DNA from 3 places in the Bradyrhizobium sp. LA6.8 genome. Region 1 is predicted to be linked to each of the others. Evidence: riboswitches for the same ligand, from Rfam matches in the RefSeq annotation. Region 1 holds a riboswitch; each other region holds the start of a gene.
What was found. A riboswitch is a leader RNA that binds a small molecule or an ion and turns the genes downstream of it on or off. The one in region 1 is predicted to bind cobalamin.
Positions count from the first base shown of each region.

Region 1 (10,095 bases):
CCGGGCTGGCGCGGATCGAGACCCGCATCGAAACCGCTCTCACCGAGCTGCGTCACGACATGAATGAGGACCACGCAAAACTCCTCAAGCAGGTCGAAGGCAAGCAGATGACGGAGGCGCGCGGGACCCTGGAGCATCTCGACACCATACGCGACCAGTTCAACCAGAAGATCGACGCGATCCGCGCCGACATGCTGAAGCAGGTCTTCGCCAGTACGGCGACAGTGATCGGTCGCCAGCGCCAGGCGATGATCATTTCGGGCATCGTCACCATCCTCGCGGCGGTGGTCGGATTTGCTTTCGCGCTCCTCGTCTCCAGTGGCATCACGCGACCGGTGCGGCTGTTGCTCGCCGGCACCCGCGAGGTCGAGGCGGGCCGCTTCGACAAGACCATCACGGTCTCGACCCAGGACGAGATCGGCGAACTCGCCGCCGCCTTCAATCGCATGATCGAGCAGCTGCGGCACAACGAGCGGATCCGTGAGACCTTTGGCCGCTATATCGATCCCAAGGTGGCGCAGGGGCTGATCGACCGCCCGGAGGTCGCCATCGACGGCCAGCGCCGGGTGATGACCATCATGTTCTCCGACATGAGCGGCTTCACCTCGATGAGCGAGGGCATGACCCCGCGCGGCCTCGTCAAGGTCATGAACCACTATTTCACGGTGATGTCCGCGCCGATCCGGAGCCATCGCGGCGTCATCGACAAATATATCGGCGATGCCATCATGGCCTATTGGGGCCCTCCTTTCATTGAGGAGGACGAGCCGGCGCTGTTCGCCTGCTACGCCGCCATCGACATGGCCGATGAGGTGCCGGCGTTGCAGAAGCAATTGCCTGACCTGCTCGGCATCCGCGCCATGCCAGGCCCTTGCGATCTGCGCATCGGGATTGCCACCGGCGAGGTCCTGACCGGCAGCATCGGCTCCGAGCTGATGATGAGCTTCACCGTGATGGGCGATGCCGTGAACCTCGCTTCGCGGCTCGAACTGGTCAACAAGATCTACGGCACGCGGATCCTGATCGCGCAGGCGACGGCGGACGCGATCGGCTCGAACCTCGAGCTGCGCGAGATCGATCGTCTGGCGGTGGCCGGCCAAAGCGCATCGCAGGCCATTTTCGAGGTGATGAGCAAGGCGCACGGGCTCAGCGTCCCGCAGGAGAGCCTGCGCGCGCGCTACGCCGAAGGCCTCGCCGCCTACCGCGCGCAGCGCTTCGACGAGGCTCGCGCCGCGTTCAATGCAGCGCTCGAAGCCGTGCCCGGCGACGGTCCCTCGCGCACGCTGCTCGGCCGCATCGCGCAGTTCGAGGCCAATCCGCCGGACGCAGCTTGGGATGGCGCCTGGCGGCTGGAGCAGAAATAGCCGTCCTTGCCGGGCCGGCACCGCCCTTGCTGGAAAAAACGTTTCTACTCGATAACGATGTTCGCCGTGACCTATTTCTCAGGCTTAGGTTTGACGTCCCTTGTGGCGTTTGATGGGGACACGCCGATGACAGAACTTCATGACAGGCTGGAACGGTTCGAGACGCTCACCGCCGAATGCGAGCTGATTGCCAAGCTCGCCACCGACAGCACCAAGCGCGAGTTCTATCTGAGACTCTCGGAGCAGTATCGTCAGCTGGCGGTGGATATGCGGAAGGCGATCGCGACCAAGGCCGCGGCCTGACGCCGCCTGCAATCCGTTCTTAATGTTTGGCGCGCATCCTTTGAGGATGCGAGCGTCGCGATCATGATTGCTCGCATTGGGAATGCCGAGGTCCGTTGCGGTGCAGCGCATCTCGCTGACGTCGCTTTGCCGCTCCTCACCAGGGCAATCCCATGCGCCTTCTCGCAGTCCTCATCTTCGCGCTCATGACGGCCGCCTGCAACCAGGAGCAGGACATCACCGGCTCGACCCCGGTCTGTGCGATGCGGAACTACAGCTCCTACAATCCCCGCGACATGAACCAGTGCGTTGCCGCCTGCAAGGCGTGCGACCACGGCAACACCGTCACCTGCACCACGTCATGCACCCTCAAGGGTGCCCACTGAGCGGCGGCGCTGGCTGGAGCTAGCGCTGAGGGTGCTCGGGCACCGGAACGATTCACATGGGTTAGTCATTGAAGCGGCAGGCAGGACGCGGAGTCCTATGGAATGGGTATGCTCGATCCCGGTCGGTTCCTGGTGTCGTGCTCGCATTGCGATGCATGGCCGATGGCGGCCAACGTCAAACGTTCGAGCTGGTCGGCGTCGCCGCACGAGGTCCGCTTCGTATGCCCGCGCTGTCGCCGCGAGGAGACCGCCATCATCTCGGCCTCCGGTGAGCTGACCCCGATCCGGCGCATCGACGCTCCGCTGCGCGACGTCACCGCGGCCTGGGCTCAGGCCCAGCGGCCAAGAGGGCGGGCGTAGCCCGCCCGTCACAGGACCAAGAGGGGGGCGTAGTCAACGCCTTGCGCGGTCCGTTTTTGGAACCCGGCCTACGCCGACGCGTTTCCGCTCCGACATCAACGCATCGAGGCCCTGCGAATGATCAACGAGCATTTCGACACCCGCACCCGGATCAACATGAAGCTGGCGCTGGATCGGGTCTGCCGCAATCGCCCGGTCGGAGAGGACCATTGCTTTCGCAGGTCCGTTGCCGAGAACATCATCCGCTGCGCGCTCACAGGCCGCACCGGCATCGGCCAGCTCGTCGATGCCGGCGAGCGGGCGATGATCAGGACGCGTTCGGAGCGGGAGCCGGCCTGATTGCGCCGGCTCAATCTCCGGTGCGGCGCTCTGACCGTGATGCAACCGGCCGATTGACTCTTCGCTTGCCCGCCCCGTAGATTGGCCGGTGACGGTTCTCCTCACGGAGATCAAAAGGGAACGTGGTGCGAGGTTTTCCCGATACCGGGATATTCTCAACGCCACGGCTGCCCCCGCAACTGTAAGCGGTGAATCTTTCGTCATATGCCACTGGGAATCTCGGTCCTGGGAAGGCGACGTAAGGTAACGACCCGCGAGCCAGGAGACCTGCCGTCAGCCGTGGTCACACGCGAAGATGTCGGTCGGGGAGTACAGACATTAGCTTCACCGGAGCAATCGAACGCTCCGCCGTGAAACCTCGTTCGCTGTGACGTGCCACTGACGTCATACCGAGGTTACAAGAGTGTCCCGTATTGTCTTTGCCGCCAGGCGCTTCCGCGCCGGCGTTGTCGCGTTCGTTTCCCTGTATTCGCTCGATCTGACCATGGCCCAGGCCCAGCAGTCGGCATCGCCCGATCTGCTGCCGCCGGTCGAGGTCGCGCCGACCGAGCGTCCGGCCAAGCCGCGAGCCGCGCGGCCTGCGCCCGACCAGCCCGAGCAGCGGCGCGTCGCTCGGCTGCCGAAGCCCGGGCCGGTGCCGGCGTCGCCCCCGGTTGCCGGGGTATCCGCGGCCAACCTGTTTCCGACGGTCGTCGTCAGTCCGACGGGCGTTGTCACTCCGACCAATCTGGTTGCGAGCTCGGTGACGGTTCTGACCGCCAGAGACATCGAGCGCGATCAGCGCCGGACCGCATCCGATGCGCTGAGCGCGGTTCCTGGCCTGAACCTCGTGCAGACCGGCGGTCCGGGCGGACAGACGTCGATCTTCATGCGCGGAACGAATTCCAACCACACCAAGGTCCTGATCGACGGCATCGATGTCAGCGATCCCAGCAACCCGAACCGTTCGTTTGATTTCGGCCAGTTGCTCACCTCCGACATTCAGCAGATCGAAGTCCTGCGCGGTCCGCAGGGCGGTCTCTACGGCGCAGACGCGCTGGGTGGCGTGATCTCCATCGTGACGAAGAAGGGCGACGGTCCCGCCCGCGCCACCGGCTCGGTCGAGGGAGGCTCGTTCGGAGCGTTCAATCAAACTGCAGGTCTGAGCGGTTCACAGGACCACTTCAACTATGCCTTCAACGTCGCGCATTTCCACGCGAACGACGTGCCTGTGACGCCGGTCGAATTGCTCCCGCCGGGGCAGAAGGCGATCGGCAACTATTACGACAACATGACCTATTCGACGAAGCTTGGCGCCGAATTGAGCGAAAACATGACGCTCAACGGCGTCGCGCGGTACACCGACGCCACCCTGCGCTTTACCGGAGACACCTTCGATCCCGTCACATCCGCGAGCTTTCCCGCGGCCGCGCAAAGCACGCAGACGGTGCACCAGCTCTTCACGCGCGGGGAGGCGGTCTGGTCCGCTCTCGACGACCGGATGAAAAGCTATTTCGGCGTCAACTACACCAATCACTGGAACTACAACATCTCGCCCGGCAACGCGATGGCCACGATCACGACCGGCGACCGCGTCAAGTATGATTGGCACACCACGACCCAGCTCGCGCCCAACAACAATGTCATCATTGGTGCGGAGCATGAGACCGAAACACTGCAAACGGCGACGGTCTCGGCGCAAAACGTCAACAAGGCCGGATATATGGAGCTGCAGTCCCAGTTCCGGGATCGCGTCTTCTTCACGGCCAACGTCCGGCAGGACGATAACGAGCGGTTTGGGGAACATCCGACCTTTCGTCTGGCGTCTGCCGTGATCGTGCCGGTCACGGATATGAAGTTCAAGGGAAGCTACGGCACGGGGTTCAAGGCGCCAACGCTCAACCAGCTTTACGTCAGCTTTCCCGCGTTCTTCTTCTTTGCAAATCCCAACCTCAGGCCCGAGGAAAGCGTCGGATACGACGCCGGCTTCGAGCAACCCTTGTTTGGCGATCGCGTTCGCTTCGGGTCGACCTACTTCCGCAACAACATCACGGACCTGATCCAGAGCACGTTCGATCCCGTGACATTCACGAGCACCAACACCAATATCGGCAAGGCGATCACGGAGGGCACGGAGAGCTTCGTCGCGGCTGCGATCACGGACCGGCTTCGCGTTCGTGCCGACTACACTTTTACCCGCGCGGTGGATGCGACGGCCGGACTGGAGCTGCTGAGGCGTCCGAAGGAGAAGTGGAGCGCAAATGTCATCTGGAATCCGATCGACCCGCTCACATTGTCCGCAACCGTGTTGCACGTCGGGAGTTTCGTCGATGGTAACCGCGACTTCAGCATTCTGCGTCTGCTGGCTCCGGCCTACACTGTCGTCAACGTCGCAGCCGAATATCTGGTCACCGACCAGGTGAAGGTGTTCGACCGGGTCGATAATCTCGCCAATGTGCACTATCAAAATCCGACCGGCTTTCTGCAGCCGGGACTGGGCGTCTATGGCGGCATTCGCCTGGCGAATTACGACGTCAGATAGCGAGAGAGAGAGAGAGAGAGAGAGAGAGAGAGAGAGAGAGAGAGAGAGAGAGAGAGAGAGAGAGAAGCCTCATGACGACGGCTGATCCGCTCATGGACCTGATCGCAAGCCAGCTTGCCGACGCTGAGGCCGGCTGGAGCGTCGGCACGTTCGGTGCCATTGCCGAGTTCACACGCGAGCCCGGTGAGGCCTTCGATATGGAGCAGTCTCGCAACGGGATCAGCGCCGTGACGCAGATGGGTGGGATACGCGTTGTCTCCCACCCGGATCTGCGCCTGATCGCATCGGAATCGCCGACCACGGAGAGCTGGAGCCACCGCATCGCGCTGTGTCTTCCGCATGAAGCCAGCGCCATGAGTGGTCGTACCGTGTTGACCGAGCTCGGTCCGGATGTCGAGGCGCTCCTGACGAGGGATCGCAGCGGCATCCTGTTCGACCTTGGCCTCGGAACGTTGCAGATCGACGCCTGCATCCGCGTCAGCGATGCCGATGCCGTCGCCGCGCTCAGGAGCCGCACGGGCCAATCCGCGTTCGCGCCCGAAAGCGACGCCATGCGGATCATTCTGGCCGCCAATCCGCACCGCGTCTTCATCAGCCGCATCGGGCGCGCCGAGGTATTCCAGCCGATCCCGCCGCCGGGCGGGCGAAGCCCTGACGGCCCGCACACCCACGTCCTGCCAAAGCTGCTCGCGCATCGCCGCACCCATGCCGCCACCGAGCCGCTGCCTGAGGGGTGGATCCCCTGCGCGCATCTCTATCCGGCCCATCCGCTCCGCGTTCAGCTCGGCCGCAAGCGCGCTTTTCGGCCGGATCATCACACAGCCTTCCAGGCGCTGCTCGAACTCTATGGGCTGCCGGAGCTGACGGCGTGCAAGAGGGCCGTGGTCGAAGCGGTCGCGAAGGGGCGGGGACCTGAGATGGCGACGCTTCCGCCCGATCGCACGGCGCGCGCCACCGTTCGCGTGGCCTTGCGCCAATTGGCGGCCATGGAGCCGCACACCGCGACACTCGCCGCCTGGCTTGCCGCCTACGACCGGCGCGATCCAGCCGAGACTGAAGATCCCATGGAGGCTCTTCACTAAGTCAGACGTGATGCCGCGTTCCAGCAAAATTGTGCTACAAATCCCACAAGGAGATCGTTCCATGACTGTCACCATCCTGCCGCCCCACGCCGACCGTTTCCGCCTTCATCCGGTCGCGTCGCGTCTCGCGCCGATGTTCTGCTTTGCGCTGCTGACGGTGTCATGCGCGCTCGCGAGCTTCGCGCTTGCCTGCGCGACGCCGTTTGCGGCGTTCGCCGTCGTCGCCGCCGCGATGCTGCCGATGCGTCCGGCGCTGCTCGTCGTCACCGGCGCCTGGCTCGTGAACCAGACCATCGGCTTCGGCGTGCTGCACTATCCCATCGATGGCAGCACCATCGCCTGGGGCTTTGTCATCGGTGCTGCCGCGTTGCTGTCGACGGCAGCGGCATCGACCGTTCTCCGCCTGCTGCCGCAGGGCCGCACGCCGCTGATGCTGGCCATCGCGCTCGTCGCCGCCTACGCCGCCTATGAGCTCGCGCTGCTTGCCGCGACGCCGTTCCTTGGCGGAGAGGGCGCGTTCACTGCGGCCATCGTGACGCGCATCGGGCTGACCAGCGCCGTCTGGCTCGCCGGCCTCGTCGCCGCCTGCGAGATCGTCCGCCTGGTCGATCCGTTCGGGCGCGCGATACGGAACGCGTAGGACGCCTCCGGAGTCTCCAGGTCCGGTCGTTGCGATGACCGGACTTTGCCCCACCACCGCAGGGCACCGCGCTTCAGGCTGCGCTCAGCGTGCGGTCCGGAACGCAAGTTCGCGCAGCCGAGGCAGGGCGGTGTTGCGGTTGTCGCTGCGCCAGATCGCATGGAGCTCGGCGAAGACCGACGGTCCGAGCCTGATCGGGCGAAACACGACGTTGTCGAAACAGGCGTTGCGTGTTTCGTCCGGGACGATCGCAAGGCCGAGACCTGCGCTGACCAGCGACAGGATTGCCTGTGCCTGACTCATCGATTGCACGACCTGGGGCCGGATGCCATTGGCGTCGAACGCCGCCGTCAAGAGCGCGCGCATATATGGACCGCCCGACGAATACATGATGAAGGGCTGGCCCTCGAGATGCGACAGCTCCGGCCGGCGTCGCACCGCGAGCGGATGGTCAAGCGGCAGCGCAAGGGCAAGCCCTTCACGGAAGACGCTCGCGCTTCTAATTGGCTTCTCCGTCTCGATCGGCCGAACCAATCCGAGATCGATCCGGCCCGACCTCAGTGCATCGAGCTGCTGGCGCGACGTCAGCTCCTCAAAGGTGATCTCGATATCCGGCAGTTCATCGCGAACTCGCGTTGCGAGCCAGGGTAAATAGCCGTACGTCGTCGCGCCGACGAACCCGATAGACAGCGCTCCACCAGCGAGCGACGCGGCTTGCCGGGCGGCTTTGACCGCATGCTCGCGCTGCTGAAGCATCGTGCGGGCCTCGCTCAGGAAGGCGCGTCCGGCCGCGGTCAGCCTGACCGATCGGCTGGTGCGCTCGAGCAGCTTGACGGCGAGCGTTGCCTCCAGGATCTGGATCTGCCGGCTGAGCGGCGGCTGCGTCATATTCAGCCGCTTGGCGGCACGACCGAAATTCAGCTCATCGGCCACCGCCACGAACGCGCGTACCTGTCCGAACTCGATCATTGATACCTTTTCTGGATCAATTAAATCCAAAAATGAGTTTAGACCTGAATTGATCGCTGATCTAGCTTTCTCGCGTCCGGTCGTCGCTGGCGTTCCGGACATCCACGGTCGCCGAAGGCGGCCGGGCAAACAAAATCGGGAAAGAAGGGGAGCAGCGTGGCCACGGAGCAGAAGCCGTCCGCACGGACGCATTATCGTTTCGTCACCCTGGCATTGATCACCATCCTGCTCGCGCTCAGCAGCGGCGACCGGGCGACGCTATCGATCGCCGGGCCGAACATGTCGAAGGCGCTCGGCATCACGCCGGTCGAGCTCGGCTGGATGTTTTCGGCGTTCGCGTGGGCCTATGTACTTGCGCATCTTCCCGCTGGCTGGATCGCGGATCGGCTCGGTGCGAAGCAGACCATTTTGGGCGGATTGATCCTGTGGTCGCTCGTCACCTTCCTGATGAGCTGCGTCGGCTGGGCCAGCTACCCGTTCCTGGTGATGCTGATCCTGCGCTTCACGCTCGGTGTCTTCGAGTCGCCTGTCGGCCCCGCGGCCGGGCGTATCATCGCGGCGTGGTTTCCGTCCGCGGAGCGCGGCGTCGCGGGCGCCATTTTCAACAGCGCCCAATATGTCTCGCTCGTCCTCTTCACGCCGCTGATGGGCTTCCTCGATCACCGCTTCGGCTGGGAGCACATTTTTGGCGTGATGGGCGTGCTGGGCTTCCTGTTCGCGGCGCTCTGGGCCGTCGCCTACTACCCGCCGAGTCGTCATCCCAAAATTGGAGCCGCAGAGCTCGATCATCTGCGTGCCGGAGGCGCGCTGGTCGAACTCGGCGGGGCATCGTCTGCCGCCGCTGCGGCGCAGGGGCCGCGCTGGTCTGACCTCGCCGAGCTGTTCAGGAGCCGCATGCTGGTCGGCATCTTCCTGGCGCAATACGGCATCTCGTCCATCACCTGGTTCTTCGTGTCCTGGTTTCCGACCTACCTCGTCAAGGACCGCGGCCTGTCGGTGCTCGATGCGAGCCTGATCGCGACCATCCCCGCCATCTGCGGTTTCGTCGGCGGCGTTACGACAGGCTTTTTCACCGACTGGCTGTTCAAGCGCACCGGTTCGCTCAGCTTCGCGCGCAAGACCCCGATCACGATCGGCCTCGTCATGACGGTGCTGATCATCGGCTGCAACTACACGGACTCCACGGTCCTGATCACCGTGCTGATGAGCGCGGCCTTTTTCGGCAAGGGTTTTGGCTCGCTCGGCTGGACGGTCGTCGCCGACACCGCGCCCAAGGAGGTGATCGGACTCACTGGCGGCGTCTTTAACGCCGTCGGCAACACCGCCGGAATCGTGACGCCTGTTGCGATCGGCTACATCCTCTCCGCCACCGGATCGTTCAACGGAGCGCTGCTGTATGTCGGCCTGCATGGGCTGCTGGCCGTGCTCTGTTACTGGGTCATCGTCGGGCCCATCGAGCGTCTCGTCATTCGCGAAGGCAGCGGGCTGATCCGCTCCGCGCCGGTCGCTGCCGAATGACATCATTTCCCGCAAATCCACCTCGATAGGAGAAAGCCATGAACTACCAGATCAACACGCGCATTATCGCCAACCCGCTCGCGGCAGGGCTCGCAGCCGGGGAAGCGACGACGGACCGGATCGCATGGGTGAGGACGTCGCTCGTCTTCCTGCCGCTCGCCCAGGCGATCAGCGATGCCAAGGTTCTCACCGGCCGGCAAAAACCCCTCACCGAGATCGCCTTCCTGTTTGCCGAGATCGAGACCGAGAACGGCCACAGCGGCATCGGCTACAGCTATTCGAAGCGTGCCGGTGGTCCGGGGCAGTTTGCGCACGCCAGGGAGATCGCCGGCGAGCTGATCGGCGAGGATCCGAGCGACATCGCGCGTCTGTGGGACAAGCTCGTCTGGGCCGGCGCCTCGGTCGGCCGCAGCGGCATGTCCACGCAGGCCATCGCCGCCTTCGACATCGCGCTGTGGGATCTCAAGGCCAAGCGCGCCAAGCTGCCGCTGGCAAAGCTGCTCGGCGCCCATCGCGATTCCGTTCGTTGCTACAACACCTCCGGCGGATACCTTTCGATGCCGATCGAGGAGGTGAAGGAGCGCGTCAGCATGGCGCTCGACAGGGGCATTGGCGCCATCAAGCTGAAGGTCGG
Region 1 is NZ_JBEPQQ010000003.1:497,254-507,348, reverse strand. Features, by position in the region: gene ABIA90_RS16055 (adenylate/guanylate cyclase domain-containing protein) at 1-1,364, shown strand, start outside; gene ABIA90_RS16050 (hypothetical protein) at 1,491-1,667, shown strand; gene ABIA90_RS16045 (hypothetical protein) at 1,820-2,032, shown strand; gene ABIA90_RS16040 (hypothetical protein) at 2,135-2,392, shown strand; gene ABIA90_RS16035 (hypothetical protein) at 2,510-2,731, shown strand; cobalamin riboswitch at 2,807-3,020, shown strand; gene ABIA90_RS16030 (TonB-dependent receptor plug domain-containing protein) at 3,135-5,252, shown strand; gene ABIA90_RS16025 (DUF6925 family protein) at 5,324-6,334, shown strand; gene ABIA90_RS16020 (hypothetical protein) at 6,396-6,974, shown strand; gene ABIA90_RS16015 (LysR family transcriptional regulator) at 7,059-7,943, opposite strand; gene ABIA90_RS16010 (MFS transporter) at 8,100-9,461, shown strand; gene ABIA90_RS16005 (L-talarate/galactarate dehydratase) at 9,500-10,095, shown strand, end outside.

Region 2 (10,095 bases), on a different contig from region 1:
GCAACTCACAAAACCGGCCGGCGCGCTCGGCCGGCTGGAGCAGCTTGCGGTCGAGCTTGCGGGCCTGCAGGCGACCGAGCAGCCGCGCGCCGCGCGAGTGCCGATCATCGTCTTCGCCGGCGATCACGGCATCGTCGCGCAGGGCGTGTCGGCCTATCCGCAAGGAGTGACCATCGCGATGATGGCGAATTTTGCCTCGGGCGGTGCCGCGATCTCGGTGCTGGCGCGTGAGCTTGGCTCAAACCTTGAGGTCGTCGACGCCGGTACGCTGGCACAGGAGGCGATGGCAGGAATCGTCACCGACAAGCCGCGCAGCGGCACGCGCGATTTCAGCGTGGAGGCCGCGCTCACTCCCACGGAGCTGGCATTCGCCTTTGAAGCCGGCCAGCGCGCAGTCGCGCGCGCGGCAGCCGGCAGGCCCGATCTCCTGATCTTCGGCGAGATGGGCATCGGCAATACCACGACGTCGGCCGCGATTGCGGCGAGCCTGCTCGGCATCAGCGCCGAGGAGATCGCGGGCAGCGGTACGGGCGTCGACGCGGCCGGCCGCGCGCACAAGGCGCGCGTGATCGACGCTGCGATCGCGCGTCACGGCGTTGCAGGTGCTTCGCCGGAAAAGATTCTGTGCGCCGTCGGCGGCCTCGAAATCGCGGCGATCTGCGGCGCCATCATTGCGGCTGCGCAAGCCCGCATTCCCGTGTTGATCGATGGCTTCATCGTATCCGTGGCGGCGCTGGCGGCGGTGCGGCTGAACCCGTCGTGCCAGCCATTCCTGCTGCCGTCGCATCAATCGGCGGAGCAGGGACATCGGCTGGTGCTGCGCGCGCTGAACGTGCAGCCGTTGATCAGCCTCGATCTCAGGCTCGGCGAAGGATCGGGGGCGGCCATCGCGCTGCCGCTGGTGCGGCTCGCGTGCAGCCTTCACAACGGCATGGCGACCTTCGCGCAGGCCAACGTGCCGGATCGCCCGGCCTGATCCAGCTCAAGCCGCGCGCTGATTGACCGCGACGACGCGCCAGCCGGTGGCGAGCCGGTCGATCCGGGTCAGTGACAACGGATCGATCACGAAGCGCAGGGCCGCTTGTGGTGTCAGATCCAGCGCAATGCAGAGCGCGGCGCGGATGGTGCCGGAGTGAACGACGAGCGTTGCCGAGCCGGCGCCGATTTGCGCGAGACCCAGCCGGACGCGCGCGACCTGATCCTCAAAACTTTCGCCGCCCGGCGGCCGACCGTGCGCCGGATCGCTCCAGAACTGCGCATAGGCCTCGCCGCCGGTCGCGGCGAGTTCGTCATGCCGCCGGCCGGTCCAGTCGCCAAAATCCTGCTCGCCAAATTCGGGCACCAACGCGGGTTCGAGTCCCAGCGCGCGCGCCGTCTCAACCGTACGTCGCGCCGGGCTCGCAAAGCTCGCAGCATCTGGCGGGAGCCTCCGCCGCAACGCCTCCAGTTGCACGCGATCGCCGAGATCGGCGGGCGCGTCGGCCGCATGGATCGTCCCTTTGACGCCGTCGACGGGCGCATGCCGTATCAGCCAGAGGAAGGTCTCGCCTTCCATGCCTATCTCCAAGGAAGTTGGTCACCGTGGTAATAACGTCGCACCGGCACATTGACTCTGTCTTGTCGGTAATCCTAGATGGCTTTGACGGTTTCCCCGAGTGGGGATGAAAAGGGAATGCGGTGCGGGGATTTTGTCCCCAATGCCGCGGCTGCCCCCGCAACTGTAAGCGGCGAATCTTGCGTCACGAGCCACTGGGTATCTCGGTCCCGGGAAGGCGATGCAAGGTACTGACCCGCGAGCCAGGAGACCTGCCGTCAGCCGTGGTCACACGCGAAGATGTCGGTCGGGGAGTACAGACATTCGGCTTCATCGGAAGGCTCAAAGGCCGAAGGTGGGACCTGGTTCGCTGTGACGTGCCACTGACGTCATACCGAGGTCCCGAACTGTGTCTTCCATTCGTCTTGTACGACCGCGTTGCTTCCTGCTCGCTTCCGCCGCGCTCACATCCTTTGCCGCCCTCGATCTGCCTGCCGCCATGGCGCAGCAGGCTCGTGAACCGCTGCCGCCGGTCGAGGTGTCGCCCGCCCAATCCCGCAAACCGGCAAAGCCGGCGGCCCGGGACGCGCAGAGCCCACGCCGCGCAGCATCGCGCAGGCCAGCGGCCGCATCGGCCGCGGCCAAGCCCGTCGTGCCGACCGCGGCGGCGCAGACGCCGCTCAACACCAATGTGGTTGCCGAGAGCGCCTCGCGCCTCGGCCTGACCGTGCAGGAGACACCCGCGACCGTCGAAGTCATCTCGGCCGCGACCATGCGGGAGCAGGGCTATCGCACCGTGTCGGAGGTTGCGCAGGGCGCGGTCGGTGTCACCTCGGGCGACAATCCGGCCGAGCCCGCGGCTTTCTCCATGCGTGGCTTCACCAACAGCCAGATCAACATGCTCTACAACGGCATCAAGATCGGTCCGCAGAACATGACCTCGCGGATCACGGATACGGCCAATCTCGCAGCCGTGGAATTTTTGAAAGGTCCGGCCTCGCTGATGTCGGGCGAAGGTGCCGCCGGTGGCGCAATCAACTTGATCACGAAGCAGCCACACACCGGGCCGATCCGGAATGAAGCTGACTTTTCCTGGGATTCGCTCAACTCGTTCGGCGTCCATTACGGCTCGGGCGGCAGCACCAATTTGCAGGGGCTCGACTACCGCTTCGACATCAGCCGCGCCTCGCTCAATGGCTTTGCCGACGACACCAATACCAAGACGTTGGATGTGTCTGGCCAGCTCAATTACCGCATCTCCGACAGCCTCAAGATCTGGGGCGCGATCGAGTACCGGGAAGATCGCTCGAAGGCCTATTGGGGCGCACCGCTGGTACCGATCGCCTTCAGCGGCTCGCATGCGACGAGCGGCATTGTTTCGGGCAATTACGTCTCGAACTTCAACAAAACGAATCTCGGTGCGATCACGATCGACGATCGTACCTTCAACACCAATTACAACGTTCTCGACAACCGCAACGTGGCACAAGAGGTGTGGCTGCGCGGCGGCTTCGAACTGAAGCTGGCGCCTGACCTGACGCTGAAGAGCCAAGCCTATGCCTATGGCGCGGAGCGTACCTGGTTCAACAACGAGATCGAGGCTTTCAATGCCAGTACGGGCCTGCCCAACTCGAACATGGTCGATCGCGAGCGCTTCTATGTTGCACATAGCCAACGCCTTGTCGGCAACATTACCGACCTGATTTGGGACGCTAATATCGTGGGCTTCGACAACCGCCTGGTCACGACACTTTCGTCCAGCTATCTCGATTTCGTCAGGCCAGGCGCGGCCAACTTCCCGGACGATTACGTCTCGCTCATCAATCCCGAACGTGGCCTTTACGGCCTGCTCACGACGCAGCAGCAGACCGCGCGCATCGACAACGAGGCGCTGTCGTTCGAGGACCGGCTGAAGCTCACGCGAACCTTCGCGCTGGTCGGCGGCCTGCGCGTCGAGCATATCGGGCTTGACCGCAACTCGACCGACTCCGCCGGGCTGGAAAAGGCGAACTTCCCGTTCTCGAAGTCCTGGGCACCAGTGACGGGGCGCATCGGCTACACCTGGGACGCCGTTCCCGGCGTGACCTTCTTCAGCCAGTACGCCACCGGCGCCGACGTCTCCGCCAACAACATCTTCCTGCTTGGGCCTGCCCAGCCGCTCGACCTGACGACCTCGCGCACCTATGAGACGGGCGTCAAGCATCTGTTGTGGAACAACAGGGCGGAATGGTCGTTCTCGGCCTACGATATCGAGCGCAAGAACGTCTATGCAGCGGCCGGCGGCATGCAGCTCAACATCGCAGGCCAGCAGGAGTCGAAGGGCGTCGAGCTCGCCGCGGCCGTACGCCCGATCGATCCCCTGCGGCTCTGGGGCAACATCGCCTATGTCGATGCACGCTATGCCGACTACAATTTTGCCGGTGGTTCGTTCTCCGGCAACACGCCGCCGAACGTGCCGCGTGTCGTGGCCAATGCCGGTGCGTCGTACCGGTTCTTCACGCCCTGGCCGGTGGAGCTCGGCATCACGGGCCGCTATGTCGGCGACCGCTACAACACCGATGCCAACGTCGTGACGATGAAGGCCTACACCGTCGCCGACGTCTACGCCTTCGTCGACATCCCGAAGACGGTGTTCAACGCGGTCGACCAGGCCCGTCTGGGCTTCCGCGTGCGCAACATCACCGACAAGCGCTACGCGATCTGGGGCGATCCGTTCTATCCCGACCAGATCCTGCTCGGTGCGCCCAGGACCTATGAGCTCTCGGCCGCGTTCAAATGGTAGGGCGCTGATCACATGATGAACGCGATTGTCCTGCTGCATCGCTGGCTCGGGATCGCGTTCTGCCTGCTGTTCGCGATGTGGTTCGCGAGCGGAATCGTGATGCACTTCGTCCCGTTTCCGTCATTGACGGAAGCGGAACGTTTTTCCGGGCTCGCGCCGGTGGCTGGCGGAGAGGTGAGGATTGCGGTCGCGGATGCCGTCGCCGCGAGCGGGGTCGCGGACGCCACGCGCGTTCGCTTGGTCCAGCGGAGCGACGGGCCGGTCTATGTCGTGTCGGACCCGTCGCGTGTGCGCGCGGTCCATGCCTCCGACGGACGGGATGCATCGGTGACGTCCGCCGACGTCGCGGTCGGTATCGCGCGGGATCATGCCCGGCAACGCGGGCTCGATGCCGCGCGGGCGGCGATGATTTCGGGCGCGGATTATGATCAATGGAGCGTACCCAACGGCTTTGATCGACACCGGCCTCTGTTGCGCGTCGCTCTTGGCGATGCGGCCGGAACCGAGGTCTATGTCTCCTCGCGCACCGGCGAAGTCGTGCTGGATACGACCCGCGGCGAGCGCGGCTGGAATTGGGCCGGCAGCGTCCTGCACTGGATCTATCCGACGGTCCTGAGGAGCAACTGGTCCCTTTGGGATCAGGTGGTCTCGACATTGTCGCTGGTGGCTTTTATCGCCGCGACGCTCGGCGCGGTGCTCGGAATTACCAGGATCAGGATTCGAGGGCGTCGGGTCTCGTCGCCTTATCGCGGCTGGCACGCACTGCATCACATCATTGGTCTCGTCGCGACCGTTTTCGTACTGACCTGGAGTTTCAGTGGCTGGCTCTCGATGGATCACGGCCGGCTGTTCTCGCGCGGGGAGCTGACCCCGACCGAAGCAGGCGTGGTGTATGCCGCGCCGGACTGGACGACGCCCCCACCGGTCGGTCAGCCATCGGCTCGCGAAGTCGAATGGTTCGACGTCAACGGTGTTGTCTACCGGCGCGACCGGACTGGCCTCGCCAGTCAGACCTTGACCAAAACGGGGGAGGCGATCCGCAGCCGGCAGGTGGCATTCCTCGGCGAGAAGGATGTCCATGACCTGACGACGCGCCTTGCGCCGGGCTGTGGCGCCCCGTCCGTTCTTGCCGACAATGACGATTATCCCGCGTACTCCGTTGTCCCGAGAGCCCCGGTTTATCGCTCCCGATGCGGCGACCTCTGGTTCGACATCGACGGTGCCGACGGCCGCGTGCTGCAAAGACTGGATGCCTCGCGGCGCGCCTATCGCTGGTTCTATAGCGCGCTTCACACGCTCGATTTTCCCGTTCTCATGGCGCATCCGCGTCTGCGCGATATCCTGGTCGTCGGGCTCTGCTTGCTCGGGCTGGCATTTTCCGTCACCGGCATCGTGATCGGCTGGCGGCGCTTGCGGTCGACCTTCGCGGCTTGAGCTGAGTATCGAACAAATCATATGCGCCATGCAAATTGCGGGTTGCGCGGGCGATAGCAGGCGCGGATGATCGTCCGAGGGGGCGCAGCGGTGCGCTCTCTCAATCGGGCGATCGTGATCGATGTCAATTCAGCGCAAGCGCCTCGGCATGATGACCCCGTCGTCCAACTCGGTGCTGGAGCCCGTCACCTGTTCCATGCTGCATGGCGTGGCCGGCGTCACCGCTCATTTCTCGCGCTTCCGCGTTACCGAGATCGCGCTCGATGCCGCGGCGCTGAACCAGTTCGATGCCTCGGTGATGCTGCCGGCGGCGGATCTGCTGGCGGACGCCAAGGTCGATGCCATTGCCTGGAACGGCACGTCGGCAAGCTGGCTCGGTATCGGCCACGACCGGAGCCTGTGCGAGGCGATCGCGGCGCGGACCGGAATCCCGGCGACGACCTCCACGCTCGCCTGCATCGACGCCGTCCGCGCGCTCGGCGCCGGACGCGTCGGCCTGGTCTCACCCTATACGGACGACGTGCAACGGCGGATCGGCGATGTCTGGGCCGAGGAGGGGATCGCCCCTCGCGCCGAGCGGCATCTCGGCCTGCGCGATAACTTTTCCTTCGGTGAGGTCACGCCCGCGACGATCGCCGACATGATCCGCGCGGTCGCGGCGGACGGCGCCGATGCCGTCGTCATTCTCTGCACCAATCTCGACGGCGCCGCGCTGGCGGCCTCGCTCGAACGGGAGTTGGGCATCGCCGTGCTGGACTCGGTTGCGGTCACGCTGTGGCGGACGCTCGAACTCGCCGGTGGTGACATCGCGGCCCTTGCGGCGTGGGGCCGGATCTTCCAGACATCAGCGATCATCAAGTGACGGAGCCCTCCTGTGACGCAGCTCGATCTCGCCATTCGCGGCGGCACCATCGTGACGGCCAGCGACGAGTTTCGCGCCGATATCGGCATTCGCGACGGACGCATCGTCAGCATCGCCGACCGCATTGAAGGCGCGGCGCGCGAGATCGACGCAACGGGCCTGCTGGCGCTGCCGGGCGGGATCGACAGCCACGTCCACATCTCCCAGGCCTCCGGCCCCGGCGTCGTGATGGCCGACGATTTTGCTTCGGCAACGCGCGCGGCGGCGGCCGGCGGCAACACCATGGTGCTGCCCTTCGCGCTCCAGGAGAAGGGGACGTCGCTGCGCACCTGCGTCGAGAACTACCGCAAGCTCGCCGAGGGCGAATGCTACATCGATACCGCCTTCCACCTCATCATCTCCGACCCCACCGCGGTCGTGCTCGGGCAGGAGCTGCCGGCTCTCGTCAAGGACGGCTACACCTCGTTCAAGGTGTTCATGACCTATGACGACCTCGTGCTCAGCGACAAGCAGTTGCTGGAAGTGTTCGACGTCGCGCGCCGCGAGGAGGCGCTGGTCATGGTCCATTGCGAGGGCTACGACGCGATCCGTTTCCTCGCCGCCAAGCTCGAACGCGAGGGCCATATCGCGCCCTATTATCACGGCGTGTCGCGGCCGCAGGCCGTCGAGCGCGAGGCGACGCATCGCGCCATCAGCCATGCCGAGGTGATCGGCGTTCCCATCATGATCGTCCACGTCTCCGGGCGCGAGGCGATGGAGCAGGTGCGCTGGGCCCAGCAGCGCGGATTGCCGGTGCATGCCGAGACTTGTCCGCAATACATCACGCTGACGGCCGACGACATGAAAGGCCTGAACATGGACATGTCAGGCGCAAAGTATGTCTGCTCGCCGCCGCCGCGCGATGCCGAAAGCCAGCAGGCGATCTGGGAAGGCATCACCACCGGCGTGTTCCAAACCTTTTCGTCCGATCACTGCCCGTTCCGCTACGACGATCCCAAGGGTAAGCTGGCGCCGAATTCCCGCACCTCGTTCCGCTGGGTGCCGAACGGCATCCCCGGCATCGAGACCCGGCTGCCGATCCTGTTCTCGGAGGGCGTCTCGAAGGGGCGGATCAGCTTGCAGAAATTCGTCGAGCTGACTGCGACCAATCATGCGCGGATCTACGGTCTCTATCCGCGCAAGGGCTCGATTGGCGTCGGCTTCGACGCCGACATCGTTCTATGGGATCCCAAATTGACGAAGCCGATCCGGCAGGCCGACCTGCACCACGGCGCGGACTATACGCCGTGGGAGGGCTTTGATGTCACCGGCTGGCCTGTCACCACCATCGCGCGGGGCCGCGTGGTGTACGAGCAGGGCAAGATCGTCGGCGACAAGGGTGCGGGCGAGGTACTTAGCCGCGGCAAGTCGAGCCTGGTGTGACGGAAAAATAATCGCATCGGGGCGACGCCATGTCGTTTGTTGCGCATACCATGCTCGCGCTGCTGCGGCATCATTGATCCCTTTTCGCGGGTCGCCTTTCGGTGTAGCTCTGCGCCCACTTGTTAGGCGGTCGGGCACCCAAGCTGATCGCCGCCGAAATCATGCAGGAGACACCAGGGATGTACCCGAAAGTTCAGATGTTCATCGCCGGCGAGTGGACCGACGGCACCTCCGGCAAGTCGGAGGACATCCTCAACCCCGCCACCGGCCAGCCGATCGGCAAGACCCCGCACGCCTCGCGCCAGGACCTCGACCGCGCGCTGGAGGCCGCCAAGGCCGGCTTCGAGATCTGGCGCAAGACCTCGCCGTTCGACCGCTACAAGCTGATGCGCAAGGCCGCCGACATCATCCGCTCGCGCGCCGCCGAGATCGCCCCCGTGATGACCATGGAGCAGGGCAAGCCGGTCGTGGAAGCCCAGGGCGAGACCATGCTCGCCGGCGACCTCATCGACTGGTTCTCGGAAGAAGCCCGCCGCGCCTATGGCCGCATCGTGCCGCCGCGGATGGGCAACGTCTCCCAGCTCGTGACCAAGGAGCCGGTCGGCCCGGTCGCCGCGTTCACGCCCTGGAATTTCCCGATCAACCAGGCGGTCCGCAAGATCTCGGCCGCGCTCGCCGCCGGCTGCTCGATCATCGTCAAGGGCCCGGAAGAAACCCCGGCAAGCTGCATGGAGCTGGTGCGCGCCTACGCCGACGCGGGCATTCCGGCCGGCGTCGTCCAGCTGGTGTTCGGCGTGCCGTCGGAAGTGTCGGAATATCTCATTCCGCACCCGATCATCCGCAAGATCAGTTTTACGGGCTCGACCGCGGTCGGCAAGCATCTGGCCGCACTCGCCGGCCTGCACATGAAGCGTGTCACCATGGAGCTCGGCGGCCACGCGCCGGCAATCGTGTTCGCGGACGCTGATCTCGACAACGCCGCCAAGATTCTCTCGGCCAACAAGTTCCGCAATGCCGGCCAGGTCTGCGTCTCGCCGACGCGCTTCCTGGTGCATGAGAGCGTGTATCAGCCCTTCGTCGACAAGTTCGTCGCCGCGGCCAAGAGCCTGAAGGTCGGCAACGGCCTCGACAAGGACACCCGCATGGGTCCGCTGGCGAACCCGCGACGCGTCGACGCGATGGAGGGTCTGGTCTCCGACGCTGTGCAGCGCGGGGCCAAGGTGCAGGCTGGCGGCAAGCGTATCGGCAACGAAGGCTTCTTCTTCGAGCCGACTGTGATCACTGACGTGCCGCGCGATGCCCGCATCATGAACGAGGAGCCGTTCGGCCCGCTTGCGCCGATCACCTCGTTCCGCAGCTATGACGAGGTGGTGGCCGAGGCGAACCGTCTGCCTTACGGCCTTGCGGCTTACGCCTACACGACCTCGACCAAGACGATGCAGGCGATCGGCTCCGACATCGAGAGCGGCATGGTGTCGATCAACCACCACGGCCTCGCGCTGCCGGAAGTGCCGTTTGGCGGCATCAAGGATTCCGGCTACGGCTCCGAGGGCGGCCTCGAGGCGATCGAGGGTTACCTGAATACGAAGTTCGTGACCCAGGCGAGCGCGTAAAGAAAAGTCGCGTTGTCATTCCGGGGCGCGCGAAGCGCGAACCCGGAATCCATCGTACAGCGCGTAAAGAGGGAAAATGGATTCCGGGCTCGCGCCAAGTGGCGCGCCCCGGAATGGCGGTGGATAGGACCTGCGTTGCCTGACGGGCGAGACATGGACAACAGCCGTCACCCGAGCAAGCGCGTGTCCCTTGCCGGGATGCATATCGACCGGAATTCGGCCGTGCCGCTGCACTTGCAGATCGCGGCGCACATCCGCGACGGCATTCTGCGCGGTGTCTTTCCGGCCGGAACGCAGTTTCTCGGATCGCGCGAGATCGCGCGCGAATTGGGCTGCTCGCGTACGGTGGTGTTGACCGCCTGGGATCTGCTCTACGCCGAGGGTTATCTTGAATCGACGCCGCGGGGCAGCGTCATGGTGGCCGCCGTTGCAGCCCCGCATGCGGAGC
Region 2 is NZ_JBEPQQ010000001.1:455,502-465,596, forward strand. Features, by position in the region: gene cobT (nicotinate-nucleotide--dimethylbenzimidazole phosphoribosyltransferase) at 1-976, shown strand, start outside; gene ABIA90_RS01885 (histidine phosphatase family protein) at 983-1,555, opposite strand; cobalamin riboswitch at 1,627-1,828, shown strand; gene ABIA90_RS01890 (TonB-dependent receptor) at 1,944-4,316, shown strand; gene ABIA90_RS01895 (PepSY domain-containing protein) at 4,329-5,750, shown strand; gene ABIA90_RS01900 (maleate cis-trans isomerase family protein) at 5,872-6,612, shown strand; gene hydA (dihydropyrimidinase) at 6,625-8,034, shown strand; gene ABIA90_RS01910 (NAD-dependent succinate-semialdehyde dehydrogenase) at 8,214-9,647, shown strand; gene pdxR (MocR-like pyridoxine biosynthesis transcription factor PdxR) at 9,801-10,095, shown strand, end outside.
Region 2: it holds a riboswitch for cobalamin, as region 1 does, so the genes downstream of both, ABIA90_RS01890 (TonB-dependent receptor) here and ABIA90_RS16030 (TonB-dependent receptor plug domain-containing protein) in region 1, are expected to answer to the same signal.

Region 3 (10,095 bases), on a different contig from region 1:
CGCCGTGCCACCGCATCTGTTCGATCTCTACTATGACGCGACGCTCGGCGACGCCGACGTCCGCACCTTCATGGCCCGCGAAAATCCGGCTGCGCTCGCCGCGATGGAGACCTGCTTCACGCGCCTGCATGAGGCTTCGCTCTGGCGAACGCGCCGCAATTCGATCGCGGCTGCGCTGAAGGAGGCTTCATGAGTGCGGCCGCGATCAAGGGCTGGTGTCCCGGCGCGTTGCGCCCGATGCAATCGGGCGACGGGCTCGTGGTTCGCGTGCGCCCGTTCGGCGGAAGGCTTGAAGCCGCGCAAGTCGCCGGCCTTGCCGAGCTCGCCGAACGCTACGGCAATGGTCTCATCGATGTGACGAGCCGCGCCAACCTCCAGATCAGAGGCGTCAGCGAGCAAGGCCATCGCCGGCTGCTCGATGGACTCGCGTTGCTGCGGCTGCTCGACCCCGATTCCGACATCGAAGCCCGACGCAACATTTTGGTGACGCCGTTCTGGAACAGCGGTGATGAGACACAGGCGCTCGCCGCGGAGCTTGAGGAAGCGCTCGCCGACAGCGCGCTCGATCTTCCCACAAAGTTCGGCTTCGCCATCGACGATGGAAAGTCGCGCGTACTCGCCGGCGATTCCGCCGACGTGCGCATCGAACGCGATCGCGACGGCCGGCTCGTGGTGCGGGCCGATGGCGCAAGGCTCGGCCGCTCGGTCGCACGCGGGGAGGCCGTGAGCACGGCGCTCGCGCTCGCGAACTGGTTCATCTCGTCCGGCGGTGCGAAGGGCGGGCGAGGGCGCATGGCAGCCCATATCGCGGCCGGCGCGGAATTGCCTCAGTCGTTGAGCGGCGAAACCGAGCCTGCTCCGGTCATGGCCGCGTCACGACCCGGGCATTATCCGCATGGCGCCCTGGTCGGCGTCGCGTTCGGGCAGATGCTGCACACGACGCTCCATCAATTTTCCGGCTGCGGACATGCGCTGCGCATGACGCCATGGCGGATGGTGCTGAGCGAGGGCAAGCGCGAGATGCCGAGCGGGGCAGGCCTCATCACCGAGCCTTACGATCCGGCGTTGCGCGTGATTGCTTGTAGCGGCGCGCCGCGTTGCCGCGAGGCGCATGCCGATACCCGCGCACTCGCTTCCGCCCTTGCGCCGCGCATCGCCCTCGATACGCGCCTTCACGTCTCCGGCTGCGCCAAGGGCTGCGCGCGTTCCGGCGCGTCCGCGGTGACGCTGGTTGCGACCAGCGCCGGATTCGATCTCGTCCGCGACGGCTCGACCCGCGACGAGCCGGTTCTGCGCGGCCTGAATGGTGCCGACATCGTCAGCGATCCCTCCATCCTGGTCGGAGGCCACTGATGCCGCACACCTACGAGACCGACGGTGCGGCGATCTATCGGCAGTCTTTTGCTACCATCCGGGCTGAAGCGGACCTTGCGCGCTTTTCGCCTGACGAGGAGCAGGTGGTGGTGCGGATGATCCACGCCGCCGGCATGGTGGGCCTTGAAGCCCACATCCGCTTCACATCAGGCATGGCGACTGCCGCGCGCGCGGCCTTGCAGAAGGGCGCCCCGATCCTGTGCGACGCGCGCATGGTCTCGGAAGGAATTACGCGCGCGAGACTGCCGGCGGCCAACGCCGTGATCTGCACGCTCGGCGACGAAGCCGTTCCCGCGCTCGCGCAGTCCATGCGCAACACGCGGTCCGCAGCGGCGCTGGAGTTGTGGCGGCCGCATCTCGACGGCGCAATCGTTGCGATCGGTAACGCGCCGACCGCGCTGTTTCATCTCCTCAACATGCTCGAGGACCCGGGCTGCCCGCGGCCTGCGGCGATCATAGGTTGCCCCGTCGGCTTCGTCGGCGCGGCCGAATCCAAGGCCGCGCTGATGGCCGATCCGCCGGTGCCGGCGCTGACGGTCGAGGGGCGCCTCGGCGGCTCCGCGATCACGGTCGCCGCCGTGAATGCACTGGCGAGCCGGAGCGAATAGCCATGGGACGCATCATCTGCTGCGGTCTCGGCCCCGGCGATCCTGATATGATGAGCGTGCGCGCCGACCGGACGGTGCGGGCTGCGGAGCATGTCGCCTATTTCCGCAAGAAGGGCCGGCCCGGACAGGCTCGGCGGATCGTCGAAGGCATGTTGGCCTCCGACGTTACCGAATACGCAATGGAATATCCTGTTACGACGGAGCTCGCTTTCGATAGCCCGGAATATGTGCAGCTGCTCGCCGGCTTCTACGACGAATGGGCCGAGCGGCTGGCGCGGCTGGCACGTGCGGTGGACGTCGTCGTGCTCTGCGAGGGCGATCCTTACTTTTACGGCTCCTTCATGCATCTGCACACGCGCCTGCAAGGCCGTGTCGAGATCGAGGTGATCGCGGGGATTCCCGGCATGGTCGGCTGCTGGAACGGCGTCGGCCGGCCGATCGCGCTTGGCGACGACGTGACGACGGTGCTGATGGGTACGCTTCCCGAAGACGAGCTCGAACGGCGCATGCGCGATTCCGATGCGCTTGTCGTCATGAAGACCGGCCGCAATCTTTTAAAGGTGCGTCGCGCGCTGGCTTCCGCGGGTCGGCTGGACGATGCCTGGCTGGTTGAGCGCGGTACCATGCCGGGCGAGCGCGTGGTGCGGCTCGCCGAGATCGATGCCGCCGACTGTCCTTACTTCGCGATCGTGCTCGTGCACGGCAAGGGCCGGCATCTGGACGCCGCCGAATGACGGGCACGCTGACCATCGCGGGCCTCGGGCCGGGCAGCGATGCGCTCGTGACGCCCGAGGTCTCCGCCGCCCTTGCTGCCGCCACCGACATTCTGGGCTATGCGCCCTATGTTGCGCGCGTGCCGCCGCGGGCAGGGCTCACCTTGCACCCCTCCGACAATCGCGAAGAGCTGCAGCGCGCGGGCGAGGCCCTGCGGCTCGCGGCCGAAGGCGGGCAGGTCGTCGTCGTCTCCTCCGGCGACCCCGGCGTCTTCGCGATGGCGTCGGCCGTGTTCGAGGCGCTCGAACAGGCGCCGCAATGGCGCGAGCTTTCCATTCGCGTTTTACCCGGTATCACCGCGATGCTGGCGGCGGCTGCGCGCGCCGGCGCGCCGCTCGGCCATGACTTCTGCGCGATCAATCTCTCCGACAATCTCAAGCCGTGGGCGGTGATCGAGAAGCGCCTGCGGCTGGCCGCAGAAGCCGATTTTGCCATTGCGATGTACAATCCGCGCTCGGCAAGCCGGCCGGAGGGTTTTGGCCGCGCGCTTGCGGTGTTGAAGGACGCCGGCTGCGGCGAGCGCCTCGTGATCTTCGCGCGCGCGATCAGCGCCGCTGATGAAAGGATCGAGACCGTCACGCTGAACGAAGCGACGCCTGAGATGGCCGACATGCGCACGCTTGTGATCGTCGGCAACTCGCAGACGCGCCGCATCGGCCGCTGGGTCTACGCCCCGAGGCAGGCGCGATGACCGAGCCACTGCATGATCTCGGCCACGCTCTCAACCCGCAGCCGTTCGGGCAGTTTTGGCCGCGCGATCATGATCACGGGCAGGCCGAGCATGCGGGCCGCATCGATCTTGGCGCGTGCGCCATCGCCGCCGGAATTGCGGGCGACGATCCACGCGATGCCGCGCGCGCGCATCATGTCGAGCTCGCCGTCGAACGTGAACGGCCCGCGCGAGACGATCACGTCCGCAGCGAAGAGCAGCGGTGCTTCGGGTGGATCGACGAACCGCAGCGTGTAGGTGTGCTGTGGCTTGCTCGCGAATGGCGCGATGTGCTGCCGGCCGATGGCGAGGAACACGTTTGCGGGCGACTCGGGCAGCGCGGCGGCTGCGGCGGTGACGTCGGCGACTTCGATCCAGGTGTCGCCGGGCGCCCTCGTCCAAGGCGCGCGCTCGAGCGCGATCAGCGGCGTGCCCGTTTGCGCGCACGCCTGGACCGCGTGGCGGCTCATCTCGGCAGCGAAGGGATGCGTGGCGTCGATCACATGCGTGATGCGCTCACGGCGAATATAGTCGGCAAGCCCGCTCACGCCGCCGAAGCCACCGATGCGGGTCGGCAGCGGCTGATCGGCGGGCGCGCGGGTTCGGCCGCCATAGGAATACACGGCGTCGATGCCCGCGCGTGCGATTTCCGCGGCGAGCAAACTCGCATCGGCGGTTCCGCCCAGAATGAGGGCGCGCGTCATGGCTGATCCCTGGTTGACCATCATCGGTATCGGCGAAGATGGCCTTGCCGGGCTGTCCGAGGCAAGCCGAAAGGCGCTCGCGAAGGCAGAAACTGTTTTTGGTGGCGAGCGTCATCTCGCGCTTGCTGATGTGGAGGGGCGCGGTCGCCCTTGGCCGGTGCCGTTCGACGCAGACATCGTGCTGAGCTGCCGCGGCCGGCCGACGGTGGTGCTCGCCTCCGGCGATCCGTTCTGGCACGGTGCCGGTGCAAGTCTCGCCGAGAAGCTCGATGCCAACGAGTGGATCGCGCATTCGGCGCCATCGACCTTCTCGCTCGCGGCCGCGCGGCTCGGCTGGCGCCTCGAAGCCATCGCCTGTCTCGGGCTTCATGCCGCGCCGTTCGAGCGTCTCGTGCCGCATTTGGCGCCCGGTACGCGCATCATTTGCCTCGTGCGCGACGGCAAGGCGGCCGGTGAGCTCGCCAAATGGCTGAGCGAGCGCGGGTGGGGCGCCTCGGCGTTCTGGACTCTCGCCGCGCTAGGCGGGGCGCGCGAAAGCATCGCCGAGCATCGTGCCGACAGCTTTGCGGGCGATCTCGCCGAGAACCTGGTCGCAGTGGCCGTCGAGGCGAGGGGCGGGCAAGGCATTCCCCGCAGCTCCGGCCTGTCCGACGATCTCTTCGCTCACGACGGCCAGATCACCAAGCGGCCGGTGCGCGCGCTGGCGCTCTCGGCACTGGCGCCGCGTCCCGGCGAGCGGCTGTGGGATATCGGCGCGGGTTCTGGCTCGATCTCTGTGGAATGGGCGCTGTGCGGCGGGACGGCGGCCGCCATCGAGGCGCGCGAGGATCGTGCCGCGAATATCCGCGGCAATGCTGCGGCGTTCGGATTGGCGCATCGGATCACCGTCATCACGGGGAGTGCGCCGAAAGCTTTTGCTGCGTTGGAAGCGCCGGATGCCGTCTTCATCGGTGGCGGTCTCGATATCGCAATGTTCGATGCCATCTGGTCACGGCTTGTGCCGGGTGCGCGGCTCGTCGCGCATGCGGTGACGCTGGAGACGGAGGCGCTGCTCGGCGAACTGCACCAGCGCCACGGCGGCGAATTGATGCGGGTTGAGATCGCACATGCCGGCCCGCTCGGCCGCTACAGGTCCTGGGAAGCGTCGCGGCCCGTGGTGCAATGGAGTGTGGTTCGATGAAAGTCGCCGGACTCGGATTCAAGAAGGATGTCACGCTGGCTTCGCTGCGCGAGGCGCTGCTGGCGGCCGGTGGTTTCGAAGGCCTCGCAGCGGTCGCGACCGTCAGCGACAAGGCCGACGCGGAGCCGCTCAAACAGCTCGCGCGCGAATGCGGCGTGCCGATCAAGCCGGTTCCTGCGGACATGCTGGCCGGCATCGAGACGCCGACGCAGTCAAAACTCGTCGGGGAAAAGTTCGGCACGGGCTCGGTCGCTGAAGCCGCGGCGCTCGTTGCGGCTGGCCCTCGCGCGCGATTGATTGCGACGCGGGCGGTCTCGCGGGATCGCACCGCGACCGCCGCGATCGCAGAGGGAGACGGCGCATGACGGTGCACTTCATCGGTGCAGGACCGGGCGCTCCGGATTTGCTGACGTTGCGCGGACGCGACCTCATTGCGGCCTGTCCGGTCTGCCTCTATGCGGGCTCGCTGGTGCCCGAGGGCGTGCTGGCGCATTGCCCGCCCGGCGCGCGGATCGTCAACACCGCGCCGCTGTCGCTTGACGAGATCATCGCGGAGATCGCCGCCGCGCATGCCGCCGGCAAGGATGTTGCCCGCCTGCATTCCGGCGATCTCTCGATCTGGTCGGCGATGGGCGAGCAGCTCCGCCGCCTGCGCGCGCTCGGTATTCCCTACACGGTCACGCCGGGCGTGCCGTCCTTCTCGGCCGCTGCCGCCGCGCTGGAGACCGAGTTGACGCTGCCCGGTCTTGCCCAGTCAGTCGTGCTGACGCGCACGCCGGGCCGCGCCAGCGCAATGCCTGAGGGCGAAAAGCTCGCAGCGTTTGCCGCCACCGGTGCGGTGCTCGCGATCCATCTGTCGATCCATCTGCTCGACAACGTCATCGCCGAGCTGACGCCGCATTACGGCGCGGATTGCCCCGTCGCGATCGTCTGGCGCGCGAGCTGGCCGGACCAGCGCATCGTTCGCGCCACGCTGGCGACGCTCGATGCCGCCGTCGGCACCGAGATGGAGCGCACCGCACTCATTTTGGTTGGCAAGACGCTGGGCGCTGCGGACTTTGACGAGAGCCGTCTCTATGCCGCCGATTACGATCGGCGCTATCGGCCGGTCGGCGCCGATCCGCGCTTTCCGGAGGCATCGTGATGCCGGCAGGGCTCGTCATCTCCGCGCCGGCCTCCGGCGTCGGCAAGACCACGCTGACGCTGGCGCTCGCGCGCGCCTGGCGCAATCGCGGATTGAACGTGCAGTGCTTCAAGAGCGGACCCGACTATATCGATCCCGCCTTCCATGCCGCTGCGACGGGTCGCGCTTCCGTCAACGTCGATAGCTGGGCGATGGATCGCGGGACGATTGCTCATCTCGTCGGTCGCGGCACTGATGCCGATGTCGTGCTCGCGGAGGGCTCGATGGGTCTGTTCGACGGCGTCGCCGCGCGCGGCGTCTCTGGCACCGGCGCCACCGCCGACATTGCGGAGATGCTGGGCTGGCCGGTGCTGCTGGTGATCGATCCCTCCGGACAGGCGCAGACGGCTGCGGCGATCGCCGCAGGCCTTCGCGACTATCGTGCCGGCGTGCGGCTTGCCGGCGTGGTGCTCAATCGCGTCGCCAGCCCGCGGCATGAAGATCTCGTGCGGCGTGCACTGAACGACGCCGGCATCGCCGTGTTCGGCGCGCTGCCGCGCCATGCCGAGATCAGCCTGCCGAAACGGCATCTCGGCCTGGTGCAGGCCGAAGAGCAAGCCGAGATCGGCAAGCTGATCGACGAAGCCGCGCGCTTCGTCGCCGAACACGTCGATCTCGATGCGGTGCTGCGATCGGCAGCAAGCTGGTCGCCGCAACCGGCGGCAAACGGCATCAATGTGACGCCGCCCGGGCAGCACATTGCGTTGGCCCGCGATGCCGCGTTCTCCTTCATCTATCCGCACATGCTGGAGGCCTGGCGCGCGGCCGGCGCCGAGATCTCGACATTCTCGCCGCTTGCCGATGAAGCGCCCGACGCGAGCGCCGACGTCTGCTGGCTGCCCGGCGGCTATCCCGAGCTGCACGCGGGGAAGATCGCGGCCAATGCCCGCTTTCGCAGCGGCTTGCGCGCCTTCGCTGACACACGGCCGGTGCACGGCGAATGCGGAGGCTATATGGTGCTGGGAACCGCTCTGACCGACGCCGACGGCATTCGTCATGAGATGACGGGCCTGCTCGGACTGGAGACGAGCTTTGCCAAGCGCCGCATGCATCTCGGCTATCGTCTCGCTGCGCTCGCCGCGCCGATGCCGGGCCATCAGGTTGGCGCGCGCCTGCGCGGTCATGAGTTCCACTATTCGACGATTGTCGCGCAGCCGGACACGCCGTTGGCGGTCGTGCACGATGCAACAGGCGCGATCATCGCCGAGACCGGCTCGCGCCGCGGTCATGCCACCGGCACGTTCTTCCATCTGATCGCGGAGGATCGGTGAGCGGTTTTGTCACTTTCATCTCGGCCGGCCCCGGCGACCCCGAGCTCCTCACGCTCAAAGGCGCCGCGCGGCTGCGCGATGCCGACGTCGTGCTCTATGACGATCTCGCCTCCGGGGCGATTCTCGATCTGGCCCGGCCCGGCGCCAATCTCGTCGCGGTGGGGAAGCGGGCAGGGCGGCCCTCGACCAAGCAGCACCACGTCAACCGCCTGCTGGTCGACTACGCCGCGGCTGGCGTCCGTGTGGTGCGGCTGAAATCGGGCGATGCCGGTATCTTTGGCCGGCTCGAGGAGGAGCTGGAGGCGCTGCGCGAAGCCGGCATCGGCTACGAGATCATTCCCGGAATCACCTCGGCCTGTGTCGCCGCCGCGCAAGCCGGCATTCCCCTGACCCGGCGCCACACCTCGCGCCGGGTGCAGTTCGTGACCGGGGCCGATGTCACCGGCGAGCTGCCGCAGAATTTGAACTGGGCGGCGCTGGCGGATCCCGAAGCGACCACCGTGGTCTATATGGGCCGGCGCACCTTTCCGGCGCTTGTCGCAAAATTGATCGAGCACGGCCTCGCGCCTGATACCCCGGCGCTGTTCGCCGAATCCCTCGGTCGTCCCGACGAGCGGCTGGTCCGCACCACCATTGCCGAGCTGGCCGAACAGCTTGCGCGGGGCGGCGCAGCCTCGACGGCCGCCGTGATCCTGTTTGGCGCGCTGGCGGGCGATTATCCGTCATGACCGTCCCGGCCGCCCTTCGCCCCTTGACGCCCGGCTGGCGAAAGGGGCACACAGGAGACGCATGGTGCTCGAGGCGGCGCAAACCGCCGGAGCATAATCGGGAATGGGGGTGGGCGGACAATTGCGCCGCCCAAAACCCCAGCCGCCCCCGCGACTGTAAGCGGTGAGGGGCTCCGAACCGCCACTGGGCCGCGAGGCTCGGGAAGGCCGGAGAACCCCAGTGAACCGCGAGCCAGGAGACCGGCCGTGCATGTTTTGTGGCCAAGGCCGTCGGGTGTGACGGCAGGAAGGAACTGAACCATGCATATCGAACCCGGAGTCGTATCGGGCGCCAAGCTCGTGTTGAGTTACGCAACCGGCATCGCCGTCGGCGGCGTTGCGCTGAAGCTCGCGGTCGAGACCGTGCGCGAGCAGGGCATCACGTCGTTCGCGGCGCGGACGCTCGCCACCACGGGCCTCGTGTTCGTCTTCTTCGAGATCCTGCCGCACTTCCCGGTCGGCGTCTCCGAGGTGCACTTCATCCTTGGCTCGACCCTGTTCCTGCTGTTTGGGGCAGCGCCCGCGGCCTTCGGCCTCGCGTTCGGACTGTTGTTCCAGGGCATCTTCTTCGAGCCGCCCGATCTGCCGCAATTCGGCATGAACGTCACCACGCTGCTGGTGCCGCTGTTCGGGATCCAGGCGATCGCCGCGCGGATCATTGCCCGCAACACCGCCTATGTCGATCTCAGGTATCGCCAGGCGCTGGCGCTGTCGACCACGTATCAGGCCGGCGTCATCGCCTGGGTCGCGTTCTGGGCGCTCTATGGCTCGGGCTTCGGTGCGACCAACCTCGTCAACATCGCGACCTTCGCGGCCTCCTACGCGCTCGTCATCGTGATCGAGCCGCTGGCCGACCTCGGTGTGCTGGCGCTGGCGAAGTCGCTGCGCGGCGTCACCGCGCCCGGCCTCGTTACCCCGCGTTTGCATAACGCGGCTTGAGAGACAAGCGAACGGGCGGCCGTGATGGCCGCCCTTCGCACTCACGATGCTGACACTCTCCCTGATAGGCATCGGTTGCGGCGATCCCGAGCAGCTCACGCGCGCCGCCGTTCAAGCCATCAACGCGGCCGATCTCATCCTGATCCCGCGCAAGGGGGCGGCGAAGTCCGATCTCGCCGATCTCAGGCGGACGATCTGCGCGGATGTACTCACCAATCAAACGACGCGCATTGCCGAGTTCGACCTTCCCGTGCGCGATGCCGGTGAAGCGGACTATCACAAGGGCGTGGACGATTGGCACGACGCCGTGGCCGCGGCCTGGTCGCGGACGATCGCCAGCCATCTCGAAGGTGAAGGCAAGGTCGCGCTGCTGATCTGGGGCGATCCTTCGCTGTACGATTCCTCGCTGCGCATTGCGCGGCGGCTCGATCCCTTGCCTGATATCGACGTCGTGCCCGGCATCACTTCGATCCAGGCGCTGTGCGCGGCGCATGAGCTGCCGCTCAACGACATCGGCGAGCCCTTCCTCGTCACGACGGGGCGCCGCTTGCGCGAGGGCGGCTGGCCGCAGGGCGTCGACACCGTG
Region 3 is NZ_JBEPQQ010000001.1:445,110-455,204, forward strand. Features, by position in the region: gene cobN (cobaltochelatase subunit CobN) at 1-193, shown strand, start outside; gene cobG (precorrin-3B synthase) at 190-1,353, shown strand; gene ABIA90_RS01825 (precorrin-8X methylmutase) at 1,353-1,982, shown strand; gene ABIA90_RS01830 (precorrin-2 C(20)-methyltransferase) at 1,985-2,716, shown strand; gene cobJ (precorrin-3B C(17)-methyltransferase) at 2,713-3,447, shown strand; gene ABIA90_RS01840 (cobalt-precorrin-6A reductase) at 3,423-4,169, opposite strand; gene cbiE (precorrin-6y C5,15-methyltransferase (decarboxylating) subunit CbiE) at 4,168-5,349, shown strand; gene ABIA90_RS01850 (cobalamin biosynthesis protein) at 5,346-5,714, shown strand; gene cobM (precorrin-4 C(11)-methyltransferase) at 5,711-6,493, shown strand; gene ABIA90_RS01860 (cobyrinic acid a,c-diamide synthase CobB) at 6,493-7,803, shown strand; gene cobA (uroporphyrinogen-III C-methyltransferase) at 7,800-8,531, shown strand; cobalamin riboswitch at 8,577-8,794, shown strand; gene ABIA90_RS01870 (energy-coupling factor ABC transporter permease) at 8,832-9,509, shown strand; gene cobF (precorrin-6A synthase (deacetylating)) at 9,556-10,095, shown strand, end outside.
Region 3: it holds a riboswitch for cobalamin, as region 1 does, so the genes downstream of both, ABIA90_RS01870 (energy-coupling factor ABC transporter permease) here and ABIA90_RS16030 (TonB-dependent receptor plug domain-containing protein) in region 1, are expected to answer to the same signal.